4 regions of the Micromonospora sp. SL1-18 genome follow, and region 3 is predicted to be linked to each of the others. Evidence: riboswitches for the same ligand, from Rfam matches in the RefSeq annotation. Region 3 holds a riboswitch; each other region holds the start of a gene.
The links. A riboswitch is a leader RNA that binds a small molecule or an ion and turns the genes downstream of it on or off. The one in region 3 is predicted to bind cyclic di-AMP.
Positions count from the first base shown of each region.

Region 1: it holds a riboswitch for cyclic di-AMP, as region 3 does, so the genes downstream of both, ACNAW0_RS09235 (transglycosylase family protein) here and ACNAW0_RS02370 (C39 family peptidase) in region 3, are expected to answer to the same signal.
Region 2: it holds a riboswitch for cyclic di-AMP, as region 3 does, so the genes downstream of both, ACNAW0_RS23410 (NlpC/P60 family protein) here and ACNAW0_RS02370 (C39 family peptidase) in region 3, are expected to answer to the same signal.
Region 4: it holds a riboswitch for cyclic di-AMP, as region 3 does, so the genes downstream of both, ACNAW0_RS03565 (coiled-coil domain-containing protein) here and ACNAW0_RS02370 (C39 family peptidase) in region 3, are expected to answer to the same signal.

Region 1 is NZ_JBLROA010000014.1:341-5,216, forward strand. It holds partial or broken gene ACNAW0_RS09220 (cupredoxin domain-containing protein) at 1-355, opposite strand, end outside; gene ACNAW0_RS09225 (hypothetical protein) at 470-706, opposite strand; gene ACNAW0_RS09230 (YbaB/EbfC family DNA-binding protein) at 882-1,343, opposite strand; gene ACNAW0_RS09235 (transglycosylase family protein) at 1,527-2,186, opposite strand; cyclic di-AMP (ydaO/yuaA leader) riboswitch at 2,186-2,359, opposite strand; gene ACNAW0_RS09240 (glycoside hydrolase family 3 protein) at 2,502-4,322, opposite strand; gene ACNAW0_RS09245 (LLM class flavin-dependent oxidoreductase) at 4,521-4,876, shown strand, end outside.
Region 2 is NZ_JBLROA010000058.1:22,759-27,634, forward strand. It holds gene ACNAW0_RS23405 (N-acetylmuramoyl-L-alanine amidase) at 1-1,733, opposite strand, end outside; cyclic di-AMP (ydaO/yuaA leader) riboswitch at 1,970-2,107, shown strand; gene ACNAW0_RS23410 (NlpC/P60 family protein) at 2,120-3,154, shown strand; gene dcd (dCTP deaminase) at 3,226-3,804, opposite strand; gene ACNAW0_RS23420 (pyridoxamine 5'-phosphate oxidase family protein) at 3,883-4,428, shown strand; gene ACNAW0_RS23425 (zinc metalloprotease) at 4,495-4,876, opposite strand, start outside.
Region 3 is NZ_JBLROA010000003.1:126,247-131,122, reverse strand. It holds gene ACNAW0_RS02380 (CDP-glycerol glycerophosphotransferase family protein) at 1-535, shown strand, start outside; gene ACNAW0_RS02375 (alpha/beta fold hydrolase) at 548-1,315, opposite strand; gene ACNAW0_RS02370 (C39 family peptidase) at 1,417-2,286, opposite strand; cyclic di-AMP (ydaO/yuaA leader) riboswitch at 2,490-2,631, opposite strand; gene ACNAW0_RS02365 (hypothetical protein) at 2,922-3,701, opposite strand; gene ACNAW0_RS02360 (hypothetical protein) at 3,853-4,362, opposite strand; gene ACNAW0_RS02355 (acyltransferase family protein) at 4,520-4,876, opposite strand, start outside.
Region 4 is NZ_JBLROA010000005.1:54,504-59,379, reverse strand. It holds gene ACNAW0_RS03570 (hypothetical protein) at 1-437, opposite strand, end outside; gene ACNAW0_RS03565 (coiled-coil domain-containing protein) at 546-1,613, opposite strand; cyclic di-AMP (ydaO/yuaA leader) riboswitch at 1,618-1,751, opposite strand; gene ACNAW0_RS03560 (cation diffusion facilitator family transporter) at 1,897-2,811, opposite strand; gene ACNAW0_RS03555 (HelD family protein) at 2,899-4,876, opposite strand, start outside.

The sequences.
Region 1 (4,876 bases), on a different contig from region 3:
CGTCGACGTCGCTGTTGTACCGCGGGTCGCCCGTCTCGAACGTCAGGGTGTGCTGCATCCCGGTGGTGTTGCCGGTGGCGGCACTGTTCTCGAAGACCAGGGTGGCCGGCCCGGCGACCGCGGTGGTGGGCGCCGACCGGTAGGCGAGGAAGTTGTCCCCCGCCGTCCAGGTCAGCACCTGCGCCTGGAGCGGCGCCGGGGCAGCGGCCGTCGCGGAGCGTTCCGGGTCGGTCGGCCGCGCGCTCGCCGGCGCGGCGGAGAGGCCGGTGGCCAGCAGCGCCAGCGTGGCGAGGGCGGCCACCGTCCTCCGGAGCCGGCTCGGGCCGAGCCGCCTCTGCGGTGGATGTGGGTTCATGGGTTCCTCTTTCACGGTCCGGGAAGCAGCGGACGGAGCGTGCGTCGGTGTGGTCGATCGATAGAGCTGCCCTGGCGGTCAGGAGCCCGCCGGCCCCTCCCAGGCCGCACGGGATCACCGGCCGTGGCCGCGGGCCACGGTCGTCCGAAGTGGTGTGTCGGCCACCCCGACGTCGTCAGCGGGCCGGATCCGCCGCTCGCCGGGCATGGTGATGTCTCTGAGCTGGTGGGGTTTGTCGGGGATGTCGGTCGACCCATGGCGCGTGCCGCGCCCGGTCGCCGTGGTGGCATTGACCCGGGGTGGCGGGTCGTGGCCGGTCGTGGTCTCCGGTTGCGCCGCCCGGAGGGCCACAGTCGGAAGCTACTGTGCCGGTAGTTCATCTCGACGAAACATATTGATAGCGCTTGACCCTACTGACTTCCGGTCAGCCTGTCCATAGCTTTCGTCGCTCTCGTGACTACTTTTCTACGCACTAGACGAAAGTGGTCGGCCGCCTGGTCACGTCAGCCGTACGTCGGGTGCCCACTCAGCCTGAGCGGCCGGTCCGGGTGCCCGCGTCGCCGCTGCGGTTGAGCCGGGCCAGCACGTCCTCCATCGCCCGGCTGAACAGTTCCATCTGCCGTACCGACTGCTCCTGCAGCCCGCCGAGCCGCGCGGCCAGGGCGTCGACGTCGGCCCGCGCCGAGGAATTGACCTGGGCGTCGAGGTCGGCGAGGGCGGCGTTGACGGCCACCACGACATGCCCGCAGACCGCTGCCCACCCTGCCTCGGCCAGCTCGGGTTCGACGACGACGGACTGGATCCGACCACCCTGGACGGCCACAGCGCGCACGCGTCCGTCGGCCGCGCTGCCCTCGGCGCGGAGCAACTGTTCCGGGTCGACGTCAGCATGCTCGGTGGCCCGGGACCGCATCGAGGACAGCGCCTGCTGGGTCCTGGTGAGCAGCTCATCGAGGCTCGCGGCCGCGGTGAACGGGTCGTTGGTCATAGCCGCGCTTTCTTCACGTCTTTCCGGAGCATGGTGACCATAGCAACCACGCCCGCCGGCACCGACCCGGCCCGGTGCCGCCTAACGGTCTGTTTCACGCAAGGAGTGGCCACCCCGGGCGGGGTGGCCACTCCTTGTTCAGCGCGGGACGCGGGGCGGCGGATGCCGCCCGGCTCGCGGGCGTCAGTGCAGGCTCAGCTGCTGGCCCGGGAAAATCAGGCCTGGGTCGTCGCCGACCACCTGCTTGTTGCGCTCGTACAGCGCGTGCCAGCCGCCGGTGAGGCTCCGCTCCTGGGCGATCTCGGACAGCGTGTCACCGCGCTCGACCACGTAGGTTTCGGCGCCGCCTGTGCTCGGCGCGGTACGCCGGTAGCTGCGGGTCGCCGGTCGCTCGTCCCGCGACGCCCGCTTGCTGGTCGCCTTCTTCGGCGAGTTCTGGCTGGCGGACTCCGACGTGGACGAGTAGTGCTTCGTCGAGCCGCCCTTCTTGCCGCAGACCGGCCAGGCCCCGATGCCCTGCCCGTCGAGGACCTTCTCGGCGATGGCGATCTGCTCACTGCGGCTGGCCAGGTCGGCCCGGCTGGCGTACCTCTGGCCGCCGTAGCCGTTCCAGGTGCTCTTCGAGAACTGGAGACCGCCGTAGTAGCCGTTGCCGGTGTTGATGTGCCAGTTTCCGCCGGACTCGCACTGGGCGACGGCGTCCCAGTTCACGCTGGACGCGCTGGCCGGGGCGGCTGGCCCGAGGACGGCGGCGGCACCGGTGGCGGCGCCGACGACCAACGCCCCGACGACGACGCGACGCTGGGTGAGTCGTCGATTACGTGCGACGTATTCAGTTGCCATGTGGGTTTCCTCCACGCCGACGAGGTGAGCTGTCGGGTTCGGGCCGAGGAGCCCGGCCGCCGGACGGCGGCTTCACCCCGAGGTGTCGAGCACCGAGGAACTTGTGGGTCCCCCGCTCCCGCCTGAGGTCCAGGTACCGACGGGCCGGCGGCGGGATTAGGCGTTACCGGCCCGTGGTGTCCGCGATCGCGAACACAGCCGACGTTAGGGACGGAATCGGACGATCGCCCACTTCTTGTGAAGTTCTTCACCCGGCCGAGCGAAGGCCGCACCATACGAGTTGCGTAACGTCCACAGGTGCCTTACAAGCGCCCTTCAGTACGTCAGGCCGAAGCCCTGCGGGAAGAGCGGAAGCTGGCCGTCACCGGCGTTGATGGGCTGCTGGCTGGCGGAGTTCATCCAGGTCATCGGCAGTTTTCCGGTCGGCACGTACCCGCCGAAGAGGACGTCGGCCACGCCGGCACCCTCGGTGCCCGGAAGCCAGGCGGCGAGCAGCGCGGTCCAGTTCGGCAGCTCGCTGGCAACGTCCAGCGGCCGGCCGGAGACCAGCACCACAATCACGGGTACGCCGGCATTGCGCAGGGTCGCGATGGTGCGCAGGTCCTCCCGGTCCAGGCTCATGGCGCCGGTGCGGTCGCCCTGGCCCTCGGCGTACGGTGTCTCGCCGACCACCGCGATCGCGGCCCGGTAGCTGCTGTTGATGCCGGTGCCGCGCTGGTTGTAGGTGACCGTCGTGGTCGGACCGACCGCGGCACGGAGGCCCTGGAGGATGCTTGTGCCGGGGGTGATGTTGCCCGACGAGCCCTGCCAGGAGATGGTCCACCCGCCGCTCTGGTTGCCGATGTTGTCGGCGTTCTTGCCGGCCACGAAGATCTTGTTGTTGTCCCGGGCCAGCGGCAGAACGCCGCCGGAGTTCTTCAGCAGCACCTGGGACTCGCGGACGGCCTGCCGGGCGAGCGCCCGGTGCGCGGCGCTGCCGACCGTCGGGGTCCAGCTCCGGTCGGTGTACGGCCGCTCGAAGAGGCCGAGCTCGAACTTCTTGGTGAGGATCCGCCGGTTGGCGTCGTCGATCCGGCTCATCGGCACGTGCCCGTTCTGCACCTCGGCGCGGAGCATGCTGATGAAGGTCTTCCAGGTGGTGGGGACCATGACCATGTCGATACCGGCGTTGATCGCCATGGTGACCTCGGCGGCGGTGAAGCCGGCTTTGCCGTCGATCTGGTCGATGCCGTTCCAGTCGGAGACGACGAAGCCGGAGAAGCCCAGCTCTCCCTTGAGGACGGTCGTGATCAGGTACTGGTTGCCGTGCATCTTCACGCCGTTCCAGCTGCTGTAGGAGATCATCACCGCGCCGACGCCACGCTGCACCGCCGCCTGGAATGGGGGCAGGTGGACGGCCCGCAGGTCGGCCTCGCTGAGCTGGGTGTTGCCCTGGTCCACCCCGCCGGTGGTGCCGCCGTCGCCCACGTAGTGCTTGGCGGTGGCGAGCACCGAGGTGGCCCCACCGAGCGTGCTGCCCTGCAGGCCGGTGACCAGGGTGGACATGCTCGACGGCAGATCGGGGGTCTCACCGAACGACTCGTAGGTACGACCCCAGCGGTCGTTGCGGGCGACGCAGAGGCAGGGCGCGAAATCCCAGTCGACGCCGGTGCCAGCGACCTCCTCGGCCACGGCCTGGCCGATCTGCTGCACCAGTGCCGGGTCGCGGGTCGCCCCCAGGCCGATGTTGTGCGGGAAGATCGTCGCCCCGTACACGTTGTTGTGCCCGTGCACCGCGTCAACGCCGTAGATCATCGGGATCGCCAGCGGGGTGGCGAGGGCACCGCGCTGGAAGCCGTCGTACATGTCCGCCCAACCGGTGGCGGTGTTGGGCGTGGGCGCGGATCCGCCGCCGGAGAGCACCGAACCGAGCCGGTACGCGGTGATGTCGCTCGCCGTGACCGAGCCCCGCTCGGCCTGGGTCATCTGGCCGATCTTCTCGTCCAGGGTCATCCGGGAGAGCAGGTCGGCGACGCGGGTGGCGACCGGCAGCGTCGGGTCCTGGTACGGGTAGCCGGCGGCGGTGGCCGGGGCGGGCGCGCCCAGGGCGGTGACCGCGACGAGGAGGGCGAGGCCGAGGGGGCGGTGGCGGATCACGGGTCACTCCTTCCGGAGGAACGCTGAGGCCGTTCACCAGCACCCTATGCCGGTCAGACATTCATCGATACCACTGAGTTAGGCACATCGTGAACAAACCTTGCGGTTCCGGGAGCGGCGGGCGCGTCATCCCGGCACGGACTACGGTGGCGAGGTCCGGCAGGGCCGCCGGGCCCAGGAATATGCAGGCGGAGAGACATGACTGACTACGGACACGAGTTGGCCTTCGGCGGCTTCATCACCCCCGCCGCCGACCAGTTCGAACAGGTGGTGGCGCTCGCCAAGCTCTGCGAACAGGTCAACCTGGACCTGGTCACCTTCCAGGACCACCCGTACCAGCCAGGCTTCCTGGACACCTGGACGCTCATGTCGTTCGTGGCCGCGGCGACCAGCCGAATCCGGCTGGCCGGAAACGTGCTCAACCTGCCCCTGCGCCAGCCGGTGGTGCTGGCGCGCAGCGTGGCCAGCCTGGACCTGCTCACCGGCGGCCGGGTCGAGCTGGGCCTCGGGGCCGGCGCGTTCTGGGAGGCGATCGAGGCGGTCGGCGGGCGACG
Region 2 (4,876 bases), on a different contig from region 3:
GGGGTCACCACGAAGCCGTTGGCCCACTTCGCCGCCGGCGCCGAGGCCGGGTTGTAGAACCAAGCCTTCTGGCCGAGGTACCAGATCGCCGTCCAGTCGCCCTGGATTTCGGCGATGGCGTACGTCTGACCGGCCGAGGCGCGGGCGCCGTGGTCGGAGATGTACATGGTGTTCGGTGTGCCCTTGTCGTTCAGCCCCAGGTCGTTGACCAACGGTGCGGTCGGGCTCGGGGCGGCGCGCAGGATGACCGAGGAGGAGCCGCGCAGCGGGCAGGGCTCGGGGTCCGGCGGCGGCTTCGGGACGCCCGGCGGCTGCCGGTTGCAGCCGTAGAAGGCCGGCTTGTTGTTCGCGTAGTCCGGGTCGATGGTGACCAGGCCGGTGTGCGGCGTGCCGGTCGAGTGGAACGGCGCCTTCAGCAGGTCGAAGTAGTGCGACCAGTTCCAGTACGGGCCCGGGTCCCAGTGCATCGGGCCGACGTTCGCGGGGGCGATGCCGGGGACGTTGTCGTGGCCGAGGATGTGCTGCCGGTCCAGCGGGATCTGGAACCGCAGCGCCAGGTGTCGGACCAGCTTGGCGGAGGCCCGGTACAGCGCCTCGGTGTACCAGGTGCCGTGGCCGGCGAAGCCCTCGTGCTCGATGCCGATGGACTTGGCGTTGACGTACCAGTTGCCGGCGTGCCAGCCGACGTTTTTCGCCTTGATGTGCTGCGCGACGTACCCGTCCACCGACCGCAGCGTGTAGTGCCAGCCCAGGTAGGTCACGTCCTGAACCTGGCCCAGGCTGGGGCCGAAGTAGCCCTCGGTGTCGTGGATGATGATGTACTCGAGCTTCTGCTGGGCCGGCCGGTTGCCGATGTCGTAGTTGCCGTAGTCCCAGGTTTTGGTCTTCGGGATGTAGTACTCCCCGTACGGCGCGGGGATCCACTCGCAGGCGAGGCGGACCGGGCACTCCAGGCCGTCCGGCCGCTCGGCGCGGCGCAGCCCGAGCTGGTGCAGCCCGGACTGGTCCGGTTTCACCGTCGTGGCGGCGAGGGTCACCTGCTGGCCGTCGTCGGTGGTCCGGCTGGCGCCCTGGCTGATCTGGTCGTACACCTCGTCGGCGAAGGCCGCCGCGGCGTCCTCGGTGTCCGCGCCGGAATACCGGGCCACCGCGCCGTACCAGGCCGCCGGGTCGCTGCCGGCACCGACCGGCCCACCCAGCTGCTGCTGGTACGACGCCAGCAGCGCCGCCCCGCCGCGGATGTTGGCCGCCGCGTCGTCGCGCAGCGTCTCCTTCGACTCGCCGGTCAGGTTGGCGGCCGCGTCGAGGGTCTGCAGCGAAGCCTGGGGCAGGGTGTCCCCGGACGGCTCGGCGGCGGCGGTCAGGTCAAGGTTGAGCGGCCGGGACTCGTCGCCGCGCGGGTCCTCGTTCTCGTCCACGTGCGCGCTGGACGGGGTCGAGGCGACCTGCTCGGCGTCGGTGAGGTGCATCGGGCCGTAGCCGCCGCTGGTGCTGGGCTGGCCTGGGTGGGTGTCCCAGCGGGATTCCAGGTAAGAGACGCCGAGCAGCACGTTCTGCGGCACGCCGTACTCCGCTGCCGCGGCGGCGTACTGCTGCTGGCGGTCGGGGCTGTCGGTGGTCCCGGCGGCGAGGGGCGCCGCCGCGGTGGGACCGGTGGTCGCGATAGCGGTGGCCGCCGCGACGGCGGCGGCCAGCAGTATCCGTCTGCGCGATGGCAGGGCTGTGAGGTGCATCAAACCTCCAGATCGGGATGGGGGTCACTGCTTCCTCACCCTTGCTCCGCGCATGGCGTCCGGTCAATACCTTTCCAGATAACGATGCAGTCCGAAAGAAATCTTCACCCTCGGCGGTCGTGGCCGAGAATTTGCGTACGGAGTGTCACGGCGTCTCGGGTTGCGGATTGATAACGGCGATCTCTACTCTGTTCACTCGTCGGCCGGTAGCTTCACCGTCCAGCCCGGGTGGTGACGGTCGGACACCGCCGAGTCGCCTCCGTGCGAACCGGGGACCCAGGTACCTGGGGTGAATCCGCACCGCGGTGCGGTAGGGCGGCTCCCTTCCCGCCCGAACCCGTCAGCTAACCCGGTAGGCGGTCGGGAAAGAAGGAGTACGGAGCCCGGTGGCAAACCATGCCCCGCGGCCACCGTCGGTCCGGTCGGTCGACCGGTCGGCGGCTGCGCCGCGTCCACGCTGGTCCCGCTTCACCACCACCCTCGCGGCCCTGGTCGGCACCGTCGTCGTCCTGACCGGCGGCGCCACGGCGGCCCACGCCGACCCGACGGTCGCCGAGATCGAGCGCCAGATCGACCAGGACTGGAACAAGCTCGAACCGATCATCGAACAGGTCAACGCCACCCGCGAGGACCTCGCCGCCAAGCGCAAGAAGGCCGCCGCGCTGGCCAAGCAGATCGCCCCGTTGCAGGCCAAGGTCGATCAGGCCCTCGGGCAGGTCGGCGGCCTCGCCGTCAACGCGTACAAGGGCGACAACATCTCCACCGTCAACGCGCTGCTGGGCAGCAAGTCGCCCGGCCAGCTGGTCGACAGCCTGGAACTGCTCGACCGCTTCGCGCACCGCCAGCAGCGGCAGGTGCAGGCCGTGGCCGACCTGCGCGACCGGTTGGCCGCGAAGAAGAAGCCGCTGGACAACATGATCGCCCAGCTGGCCCGGACCGAGGCCCAGCTCGCGGCCAAGAAGAAGCAGATCGACGCCGAGATCGCCCGGCTGCAGAAGCTGCGGCTCAAGGTGTACGGCAACGGCGGTGGCGGCCCGCTGCGCCCGGCGCCCTGCCCCGCCGGCTACCCGGGTGGCCCCGCCGGGGTCGCGGTCAAGTTCGCCTGCGCCCAGATCGGCAAGATCTACGTCTGGGGCGCCGCCGGTCCGGACCACTACGACTGCTCCGGCCTGACGATGGCGGCCTGGGACAGGGCCGGCTCCTCGCTGCCGCACAACGCCCGGCAGCAGCACAACGTCACCCGGCGGGTGAGCCGCAGCGAGCTGCGCCCCGGCGACCTGGTCTTCTACTACAGCGACCTGCACCACGTCGCCATGTACGTCGGTAACGGCTGGGTGGTGCACGCCTCCCAGTCGGGCAAGCCGATCACGATGAAACGCGTCGACGACGGCCAGATCAACAGCTACGGCCGCCCCGGCTGAGGTGAAAGCAGGGGCCCCCTGTTAACGCCTGCGGTAGAGGAAGGGGCCCCTGTTAACACCGGGCCGGCCGGTCAACGGGTCGGCCAGATCCGCCAGTTCTGCCAGGAGCGGCTCGGGGTCGGGCCGCGCTGCCCCTGGTAGCGCGAGCCGTAGACCGCGGAGCCGTACGGGTGCTCGGCCGGCGACGAGAGCCGGAAGATGCAGAGCTGGCCGATCTTCATGCCCGGCCAGAGGGTGATCGGCAGGTTCGCCACGTTGGAGAGCTCCAGCGTGACGTGCCCGGAGAAGCCCGGGTCGATGAAACCGGCGGTCGAGTGGGTGAGCAGCCCGAGCCGGCCCAGGCTCGACTTGCCCTCGAGGCGTGCGGCGAGCTGGTCGCCCAGCGAGATCACCTCGAGCGTCGAGGCGAGCACGAACTCGCCCGGGTGCAGCACGAACGGCTCCCCCTCGGGCACCTCGACCGTCGAGGTCAGGTCGTCCTGCCGCGACGCCGGGTCGATGTGCGTGTAGAGGTGGTTGTTGAAGACCCGGAAGAGCCGGTCCAGGCGTACGTCGATGCTGGATGGCTGCACCAGCGCGGGCTCGAAGGGCTCCAGCGCGAGCGTGCCCGCCTCGATCTCGGAGGCCAGGTCGCGGTCGGATAGCAGCATCGCAACACCATAGCGACCGGTACGGGCGACCTGCGTGTCGGACTGCGCGCTCGTACACTTGTTCGATAGAATGTCCGCATGGCTTCCTGGTCCGAATTCGCCGCCGACGAGCCCCGCCTCGCCGACGAGATCCGCCTTCTCCTGCAGCAGTACGGGCCGGGTTTCGGCTACCTCGCCACGGTCCGCGCCGACGGCGGTCCCCGGGTCCACCCGGTCTCCCCGGTCATCACCGACGGAGGGCTCTACTGCTTCGTCATCGACTCGCCCAAGCGCCGCGACCTCGAACGGGACGGCCGCTACGCGCTGCACTCGTTCCCAGCCGAGGAGAGCGACGACGAGGCGTACGTCGCGGGCCGCGCCCGTCCGGTGACCGACCCGGCCATCGTGGCCCAGGTGGCCGCGCTCGGTCGGGCCGCGCCGCAGGTCGACTGGCGGCTGTTCGAGTTCACCGTCGACGTGGCGATGCTGACCCGGCGCGACCAGACGACCTACCTTGGCGTGAGCCGGCCGCAGGTGCGGGTCTGGCTCGACCCGCAGGCGACCGGCCCGACCCGCCGGGCCGCCGTCGCACCCGAGGCCCGACGTGGTCGCCATGGGTTCGACACCCGCCGGCCGGCCGCCTGAGCCCGCAAGAGCCGGCGCCGGCCCCGTCGTGGAACGGGACCGGCACCGGCGTGCCGTGCTGGGCTGCTACGCCGCGCGGTAGGCGTTCCACGCGGTCAGCATCCGGCTGGCCTGTCCGGGGGTGAACTCGTACATGCACGAGTCGTAGGTGTAGTCCATGAAGTTGTGGATCGGGTCCAGGCCGGGCGCGGTGCAGGTGTCCCGCCCGGTCGGGCACTGGTAGGCCGGTGACGCCTCGGCCGGGGTGTCGGAGACGCCGTCGCCCTGGCCCGAGCAACCGCCCTGGAAGGTGTGGTAGAGGTTCAGCCAGTGGCCGATCTCGTGGGTCCCCGTGTCGCCCAGGTTGTAGTTGGTCACGGTGCCGCCCGGCAGCGACTCGTTCAGCGCGACCACGCCGTCCATCTTGTCCAGCGTCTTCTTCGGGAAGGTCGCCCAGCCGAGCAGGTTG
Region 3 (4,876 bases):
GCGGCACCACCCGTACACCACGCAGAACCCGGCCTCGGCGCGGCAGCTGGCCCGGCTGGCCGAGCTGCTGGCCGCGGACCAGGCGAAGACCGGCCGGGCGCACCTGTGGGGGGCGGCGGCCACCCGCGAGCTGACCCTGACAGACTGCGTCAACCGCTCCGACGCGCTGATCTCGGACGTCTCCGGGGTGGTCTCCGACTGGCTCTATTCCGGCAAGCCGTACGCGGTCACCGACATGGGCGCCGACGGTGAGCACTTCGTCGCACGGTTCCCCCTCGCCGGCTCGGGTTACGTGCTGCACCGGGACATGTCCAACGTGGACGAGGTGCTGACCGAGCTGCTCGACACCGACCCGAAGGCGGCGGTTCGCTGGGCCACCCGCACCCGCTACCTGGGCGACTTCCCCACCGAGTCGTACACCGAGGCGTTCCTCGACGCCGCCCGCCGCGAGCTCGACCCGGGCTGGGACCCGCCGGGCCCGCGCGCCACCGACATCGTCGCCCCCGACGGCTCGCCGCTCTCCCCCAGCGCCTGACGGGCGACGGCGTCACGGCCGGCCGGGCGCGGCGAACGGCGCGAGCAGGTCGAGGACGGCGGTGGGATCCTCGACGTGGGCGCTGTGCCCCAGGCCGGGAAGGGTGACGACGGGCACGCCCAGCTCCTTGAGCTGGGCGTCGGTGACCATCGGGTCGTGCTCGCCCCGGGCCAGCACGACCGAGGCGTCGGTGTCGGCCAGCAGGGCCGGCAGGTCCGGCGCGCCGACCGCGAACGCGGCCGGATCCATGGCCAGCCGCCAGCGGCCGTCCTCGCACCGCAGCCCGGCGTCCACCACCGGGTGGTCGGGGGCGAAGAGCCCCACCAGCCCGGCCACCCGCAGGTAGCGGCGGGCCGCCTCGTCCCGGCTGGCGAACCAGGTCACCGGCCGCTGGGCCAGCTCGCGCGCCTTGTCCAGCTCGGCCGGGGACCAGGTGACCTTGATGCCGAGCCCGATCACCGCGTCGACCGGCAGCCGCCGCGACCGCGCGGCCAGCGCCAGCGCCACCACCCCGCCGAGCGAGTGCCCGAGCAGCACCAGCCGGTCCCGGGGCCCGAGCCGCTCGGCCACCGGGCCGAGCCCCGCCACCACCCGCTCGGTCAGGGCCGCGAAGGAGTACGCCGGCAGCGGCGGCGACCAGCCGTGGCCGGCCAGGTCGGGGGCGAGCCAACGGCCCGCCCAGCGATGCTCCAGCTGCGGCGCCCAGGGCAGCCACACCTCACCGGTGGCACCCAGGCCGTGCAGCAGCAGCAGATGGCGGGCTCCCGTCTCGTCGGCCATACGGCGCAGTGTGCCACCGGACCGGCACGACGCGCGAGACCCCCGCGTACGCGGTCGGGCACCGGCTCGCAGGAGCCGGTGCCCGACGGGGAGGGGTGCGATCAGGCCGAGTAGCCTCGGGTGGCGGCCCAGTTCGCCAGGTCGATGGTGGTGATCCAGTACGAGGGCATCGCCGGGTTGGCCGAGTCGGCGATCAGCGCGGTCCGGCCGTTGTTCTTGTAGCCGACCACCGCGATGTAGTGGCCGCCGGGGAACGAGTGCCAGCCGCCGTCGGTGTCGGTGGCGGAGCCGGCGATGTTGACCACGACGCCACGACGGTGGCTGATCGCCTTGACCAGGTCGGCCTGGAGCTGGTCCATCTGCGCCGGCGTCGCGGCCTGGCCGGGGATCACGTGCGTCCGGTACGGGCTGCCCTTGACCATCTGGTTCAGCCCCCGGGTGGTGTCCTCGGCCGAGTCGGTGCCGTTCATGCCGGCGTTCAGCGGGGCGACCATCGCGTCCTGGGTGGTCTCGATGCCGCTCGCGCTCAGGGCGTTGCGCACGGCGGCCGGGCCGCAGTTCCAGTAGTCGGTCTGCGCCTCGTAGTTGTAGTTGAGGATCTTGCTCGACGGCGGCTTCGGCTTCGGCTTGCGGGTGACGTCCGGGTTCGCCTTGGCGGTGCTGGGCTTCGCCGACGGCGACGGCGACGCGGACGGGCTCGGCGACGCGCTCGGCGAGTCGGACTGGGACGGCGCCGGAGCGGCGGCCTGCGCCTCGCCGCGGCTGGCGACCTCACCGAGCCGGGGGGCCAGCTCGGTGACGGCGGACGCGCGCTCCTGCTGGGCGGGCGCGTCGCCGGTGCCGGTCAGCGCGACGCTGACGCCGCCGGCCAGCACGAGGGCCGCGGCGGAGCCGGCGACGATCTGGTAAGGGCGCTCGGTCACGAGGCGCCGCAGCTTACGGTTCAGGTGGTGCTTCACGTGTTCCTCCACGAGGGGCTGTGCGGCACACGCCGGCCCGACGCGCGGACGAGGTCACGCGCGTTGCCAGGCGGGATGGCCGCGGGAAGGGAAGCGCCCGGTGAGCCGGGCTGCGAGGGCGGTTACCGGAACTCGGCTCGCCGGTCAGGCGAGCGAGGGCACCGCCACTCCGTGGAGGCGGGGGGAGGATCGGGGGGTGGATGGCACGAGGAGGGCACTCCTTCCGTGGCCGCCTACCGGGTTAGCTGACGGATTCGGGCGGGAAGTAGGCCCTACCGCGGGTCGCAGCTCGCGGATTCACCCCGGTGTTGCACTGGGTCCCCGGTTCGTTTGATCACGATTGAGCGGGTCGGTACGGCGTCGCCACATGCGATCGGAAACCGCACCAGACGCGCCGACACTACCGGTGAGTTCACCGCCTGCCAAGCGCTCCTACCTGCTTAAACATCGGAATTGCGACGCCGACCGGAACAGCAGGCAACCTGACGTCACTCAATGGGACAAGCAGTTATCACGGGACTGCCGGGCCCGAATCGGACAACGGGTGGATGATCGGCCCGGAATTGCGGGAGTCGATCACCCGAGCCTACCCGGATGACCGTTTCCGCGCTTGCGGTGACCTCGCTCACCAGATTTTTGGTAACGATTCAGCCGACCCGCGCGGGACGGAAGCGGGCAGTGCGGACGCCGGTCGCGCCGGCCGGCACCGCCGCGCGGGCCAGGGCCACCGGCTCGGTGCGGCGTACCGAGACCGGGCGGGGGCGCAGCGCCTCAGCGGCGGCGTACGCCTCCGCGGCCAGGGTGCGGGCCGCCTCGGCGGCCACCTCGGCGTCGCGCCACGCCCGCTGCTCGCGCTCGGTGGCGGCCCGCCAGCCGGCCCGCCGGCCGTCGCGTGCCGCCCGGGCCAGGACGAACTCCTGCTCGGCCGGGTGCCGGCGCGGGTTCCACCCGTTGCGGTGGGCGAGGACGTCGGCGAGCTGCCGGCCGGTCAGGTCGCCCCGCCAGTGCGCCGCCATCGCCGCGTGGTGCAGCCACCGCTCCCGGGCCGCGTACTCGGCCGGCGTCCGGGGGGTCCGCGGCTCGGGCAGCACGACGGCGCCGGCGAGGCGCCGGGCGGCCTTCTCGGACTCGTCGTACGCCTCCCAGGCCCGTTCGGCCGCCTCCTGGGCGGTCAGCCACTGCTCGCGGCGCCGACGGGCGGTCCGCGCGGCCCCGGCGGCGGCCACCGCCACCTCGTCGGCGTACCGGCACAGGTCGGCGCGGCGGGCCGCCTCCTCGGCGGCCGGATCGGGGGCGGGATCCACCGGGCGCTCCGGCCGGGTGACCAGCACGGTCAGCACGCCCAGGGCGAGCAGGAGCAGGACCGACCAGATGGCGGCGGCCTCGGGAACCTTGGCGACGAAGTGATAGAGAACGATCTTCTGCATTGGTCGGTACCTCACGGGAACGGCGTGGCGGAGAGGCCCACACGGGCCCGCGGGGCGGGGCGCGACCGGGTACGGGCGCCGTCTGGCCGTCGTCGGGCGGGTGCGGGGTGAGGTTCGGTAAGGCAAGCGCGGGCCGCGGCCCGCGGGATCGTCAGCGGGCGGGCGGGGCCCGGGGGCCGGCGGCAGCCGGGACCAGCCCGACCAGGACACGCTGCCGGTCGACCGGAGCGGCCACGACCCGACCGGGCCCGCCGACCGAGAGGACCGCCCGCTCGGCATGGTCCAGGTCGCCCTGGACGACCTGCCGCTGGGCGGCGCCGGCCGGGTCGGTGCCGGGCGCCGCATGCTCGCCGCGGCCGGCCACCGCACCGGGCGCTCCCGTCCCGGCCCCGGCGACCGCGTCGGCGGCCCGGTCGGACCAGCGGAGCAGCCCCCGGAGGGCCGGGTTGGCACCGGGCTCGGGAGCGCTCAGGTGCCCGGCCCGGAGGGCCGACGTGTCGACTGCGGGCGTGGGGGCAGCCGCCTGAGCCGTCGCGGCCGGGCCCAGGGGCAACGCGGCGGCGCCGAGCGAGCAGGCGGCGACCACGGCCAGGCTGGCCAGCATGCGGGCGGTCCAACGCGCCACCCACCACAGGGGACAGGTGAGCGCGATCGGAAGCACGGATCCAAATTACCGCCGAAACGGCCGGAAAGCACCATCGCCGGGCGTGTCGCACTGGCCGAGGGAAGGCGGCACCGCCCAGGGTGGACAGCGGCCGGGCGGCGGGCTCCCGCCACGGGTCCGGCGGCGGAAGGACGCCGCGCGGCGGCCACCCGGCTCAGCCCGGGTCGCGCTGCCCGGCGTACTCGACCGACCTGGGCCGTGGGACGCGGACCGCGACCGGCGCGGCGGGGGTGGCCGGCGGGCGGGGCCCGCGCGATGGTCCCAGCCGGCGCATCATCGGCGTCTCCACCCAGCGGTGCAGGGCCGCGGCGAGCAGCAGGTTGACCACCAGGAAGGCCAGCACGAAGAGCGGCCCCCACCAGCCGCCCAGCCCCTCCCCCCAGTGGCCGGTGAGCCGCAGCACGGTCTTCATCACCAGGACGTGCACGAGGTAGAAGGCGAACGAGACCTCACCGAGCCAGATCATCGGGCGTGACCGCCACGGCGTCCGCCGGCCGTGCACGTCCGCGTC
Region 4 (4,876 bases), on a different contig from region 3:
TAGGTGGACAGCACGGTCGTGACGATCAGCAGGGTGCTGGAGACCGTCGGCGGGATGACCAGGTCCAGCCGGTCCCGGGCGGTGAGGTCCGGCCCCAGCTCGCCGAGCCGGCGCACGGTCGGGGTGAGCAGCAGCAGCACCAACCCCAGCATCGCCGTGGTGATCACGAACTTGACCAGCACCCAGCGCCAGCGCAGCAGCCCCCACGGGGTGAACAGCGCGCTGGCCAGCCCGACCAGCCAGACCAGCACGCTCAGCGGGGCGAAGAGGTACGTGACCAGCAGACCCGCCGCTGGATAGACCACCTCGGGGTCGGCTCCGCGTAGGCCGGCGACACCGAGGGCCAGCAGCACCAGGTCGACGCCGAGCCAGCCCAGCGCGGTGACCAGGTGCAGGGTGAGCAGGGCCTTGCGTCCGGCGGGTGAGAGTCGGCTCATGCCCCGATGCTCGGTCCTCGCCGGCCCCGCGTCGTCGGACGCACGGCGACCTCCGACGTACGTCGGTGGGCGTAGGTGGCCCGCCGGGCGGCGGGCCACCGGCGAGCCTCAGTACACCGACAGGTGCACGTGGTTGGTGTGGTCGCTGGACGGGTCGCCGTTGCCGCCGCTGTACGCCTTCCAGCCGCTGCTGGGCAGCCAGATCTGCTTGTACCAGATCACGTAGAGCACGGCGAGCGGGTCGGCGTTGCGGATGAAGTACGCGGCCAGGTTGTTGCCGTACGTCTTGTCGCCGCCGGTGGCCACCCCGCCGAAGCCGCCCTTCTGGGCGGCGAAGTCGCAGGCCCGGCCCTTGGGGTGCTCGCCCGAGCCGCTGGGCCGGTAGCAGGAGACGTAGCGGGTGAACCCGGCCGCCTTGGCCTGCTGGAGCGCGTGCATCATGCGCGGGGTGATGCAGCCGTTGGCCGGGGTCGGGTCGTTCACGCTGCACGACTCCGAGGGCCAGGAGCCGTCGGCGTTGCGCGGTGCCGCCTTGGCGTTGGCCCGCGAGGTGCCCTGCACGCTGCCCCCGCCGCTCGTGCTGGCGGCCTTCTTGTTGGCCAGTTCCAGCGCGTGTTCCGCCTGTTCCTTGCGCTTGGCCATCACCGCGACCTGCTTGCGTTGCTCCCGGATCTCGCCGTCGAGCGCGGCCTGGGTGCGGGTGGACTGGTCCCGGGTGTCGATCAGGTTGCGCAGCGCGCGGTCCTCGTGCGCGGCGACCTGTTGCAGCGTGGCGGCCCGGTCCATGAAGCCCTCCGGGCTGCTGGTGTCGAGCAGCGCCGCGGCGGTGCCGAGCCGCCCGGTCCGGTACGCGACCCCGGCGATCTCGCCGACCTTGGCGTCGCGTACGCCCAGCTCGGCGTTGACGGTCTTGAGCTGGGTGGTGAGCTGTTGCTGCCGCTGCACCGACCGCTTCAGCGCCGCCCGCGCGTCCAGCCAGCCCTTGCTGGCCGCGTCGAGCTGAGCGCGCAGCGCCGGGGTGCCGCCCTCGTCGCCGGGCGGGGCGGCAAGCAGGCCGGTCGGGGCGGCCGCCGAGGCGGGGGAGACCGGCGCGGCCGCGACGCCGAGGGCGAGCGTCGCGACGAGCAGGGCCGCCAACCGGGCGGCCGTCCGTCGTACAGGTGCCACAGGTGGCATTCACGTGTCCTTCCGTCAACCGCCGACCGGGTTAGCTGACGGGTTCGGGACGGAAGATCCCTACCGCTGACGCGGATGCACCCCAGGAACGTGGTTCCCCGGCTCGCCGTGCTGCTGGCGATTAGGCGACGGCCGCCGCCCCGGCGCCGAAACGCGCCGCCGGGTGGAGACCGCGACCGAGCCTACCGGCCGTACGCCGACCGGCCCCCGGCGACGGGGACCGAGAATCGGGCTAAAGCCGGCACAGATGCACAATAGCCACTTGAATTTAAGTTTGTCCTAATTACCACTCCACAGGTCCGCATGCGCCGGTTGACGCTCCGGGTTCGATCTGCAACGTGGCGTGATCGATCCGGAAGTCCTCGTGCAGTGCGGCCCGCGCCGCGGCCAGCACCTCGCCCACCTCCGCGCCGGGCGTCGTGGTCAGGTGCGCCGAGGTCACGTCCATGCCCGAGGTGAGGGTCCAGACGTGCAGGTCGTGCACCTCGGCGACCCCAGGCACAGCGGCCAGCCGATCGCGCACCGCGGTCACCTGGAGGTGCTCCGGGGCGGCCTGCACCAGGATGCGCACCGCGGCCCTGCCGAGCCGCCAGGTGCGCGGCAGGATGAACAGCCCGATCGCGACGGCGACCAGCGGGTCGGCCCACCACCAGTCGGTGAACGTGATGACCAGGGCGGCGGCGATCACCCCGAGCGAGCCCAGCACGTCGCCGAGCACCTCCAGATACGCTCCGCGCACGTTGATGCTCTCCTGCGCGCCCGTCCGCAGCAGCGCGAACGCGGCCAGGTTGGCGAGCAGGCCGAGCACCGCCACGGCCAGCATCGGCCCGGCGAGCACCTCCGGCGGCCTGCCGAACCGGCGTACCGCCTCGACGAACACGTAGGCGGCGACCGCGCCGAGCAGCACCGCGTTGGCGAGCGCGGCCAGCACCTCCAGCCGGTAGAGCCCGAAGGTGCGTTGCGGATCGGTGTTGGCCCGCCGGGTGGCGGTGATCGCGGCGAGCGCCATGCCGATGCCAAGCACGTCGGTGAACATGTGCCCGGCGTCGGAGAGCAGGGCCAGCGAATCGGTGGCGAACGCGGTCCCCGCCTCGGCCAGCATGAGGGCGGCGAGCAGCCCGAGCGCGGCCCAGAGCCGACCCCGGTGGCGGTGTGCGGCGTTGGTGACCGTGCCGCTGTGGTCATGACCTGCGCCCACGCCCACACCCTTTCGCCCGTCACCCCGGCGGGGCCCAATTTATGCTCACATCGCTATGTATGCAAGTGAGCCGGGGCCCGACCGTCGTCAGCCGACCGGGTCGAGGGTGGTCAGGCGCTGGGTGGCCCGGGACAGCGCCACGTAGAGGGTCCGTACGCCCGAACCCTGATCGGCCCGGATCTCGCTCGGCGCCACCAGCACCACCCCGTCGTACTCCATGCCCTTGGCCTGGAGGCTGGTCACCACCTGGAGTCGGCCGCCGCCGAGGTCGCCCAGCCAGCCGGCGACCTCGTCCCGGCGCGGCACCGGCGTGATCACGCCGACCGTCCCTTCGACCTCGGCCAGCAGCGCGCCGGCCGCGGCCACGGTCGCGGCCGGCAGCTCGGCGGCGGGCACGATCCGCTCGACCGGCGGCACCCCGGTGGAGCGCACCGCGGTCGGCAGCGCCAGGTCCGGGTAGCGGCGGCGGATCTCCGCCGCCGCCACCGCGAAGATCTCGGCGGAGTTGCGGTAGTTGGTGGTCAGCTCGTACCGGTACCGGCGGCGCTGCCCCAGCGCCTGGTCCCGGGCCCGGGTCAGCTCACCCGCGTCACCCGTCCAGGCGGTCTGCGCCGGGTCGCCCACCACGGTCCAGGAGGCCAGCCGGCCCCGGCGGCCGATCATCCGCCACTGCATCGGGGAGACGTCCTGCGCCTCGTCGACCACCACGTGGGCGTAGTCGCGGTAGTCCTCCGGGCGCTCCCGGGCGGCGGCCCGGGCCGCCCGCTGCCGGTCGGCGAACGTGCTCAGCTCGCGAACGCCCCCGGCGAGCTGGAACGGGTCGCGCCTCGGCTTCGCCCGCTGCACCGGCTTGCCGAGCAGCGCGTCCAGCTCGTCCAGCAGCGCGATGTCGGCGATGGTCGGCCCCTCGGCGTCCAGGGTCCGGTACGCCCGCGTCAGCAGCCGGATCTCGTCGGCCGCCAGGATCCCGCCGGCGTACCGGCGCAGCCGCTCGGGGCGGGCCAGCCAGCCGAGCACGTGCCGCGGGTGCAGCCGGGGCCACCAGGCCTTGAGGAACTCGCGGAACTCCGGCCGCTCGATGATCTCGTCCTCGAACGCGGGCTGCTCCGGCAGCCGGCCGATCCGCAGCCCGCGAGCCTGTCCGTACAGGGCGGCGAGGACGGCGTCGAAGCCGCCCCGTCGCACCTCGTTGCGGCGCGCGCCGCGCGGCAGGGCCCGGTCCCGGATCGCGTCCAGCTCGGCCCGGCCCAGCCGGAGCAGCTCGCCCCGGTAGAGCAGGCGCAGCTCGGTGGGGGAATCCGGCACCGCGTCCCGGACCGCGCGTTCCAGCACCCGGCGCATCCGCAGCGACCCCTTCACCGCCGCCACCTCCGGCAGGTCGGTACGGGTCGCCGACATGCCCGGGAAGAGCGAGCCGAGCGAGTGCAGGGTGGCGGTCTCCTCGCCGAGCGAGGGCAGTACCGAGGCGATGTACTCGACGAACACGCCGGACGGGCCGACCACCAGGATGCCGCCGCCGGCGTACCGGGACCGGTCGGAGTAGAGCAGGTACGCGGCCCGGTGCAGCGCGACCGCGGTCTTGCCGGTGCCCGGGCCGCCGGAGACGATCGTGACCCCCGAGCCGGGGGAGCGGATCGCCTCGTCCTGCTCGCGCTGGATGGTCGCGACGATGTCCCGCATGCCCCGCCCGGTGGCCCGGGACAGCGTGGCCAGCAGCGCGCCGTCGCCGACCACCGCCATGTCCGGTGGCGCCGCCTCCGGGTCCAGGAGGTCGTCCTCGATCCGGGTGACCCGCTCCGCCGACGACTGGATGGTGCGCCGGCGTACCACGCCCATCGGCTCGGCCGGGGTGGCCCGGTAGAAGGCGGCGGCGGCCGGCGCCCGCCAGTCCACCACCAGCGTCTCGGCGTTCTCCCCGCGCACGCCGAGCCGCCCCACGTGCAGCACCTGCCGGGTACGCAGGTCGAGCCGGCCGAAGACCAGCCCCTCGTGCTCTGCGTCCAGCACGTACCGGCGCTGCGCGGCGTGGAACACCATCGCGTCCCGCTCCACCAACGCGCCGAAG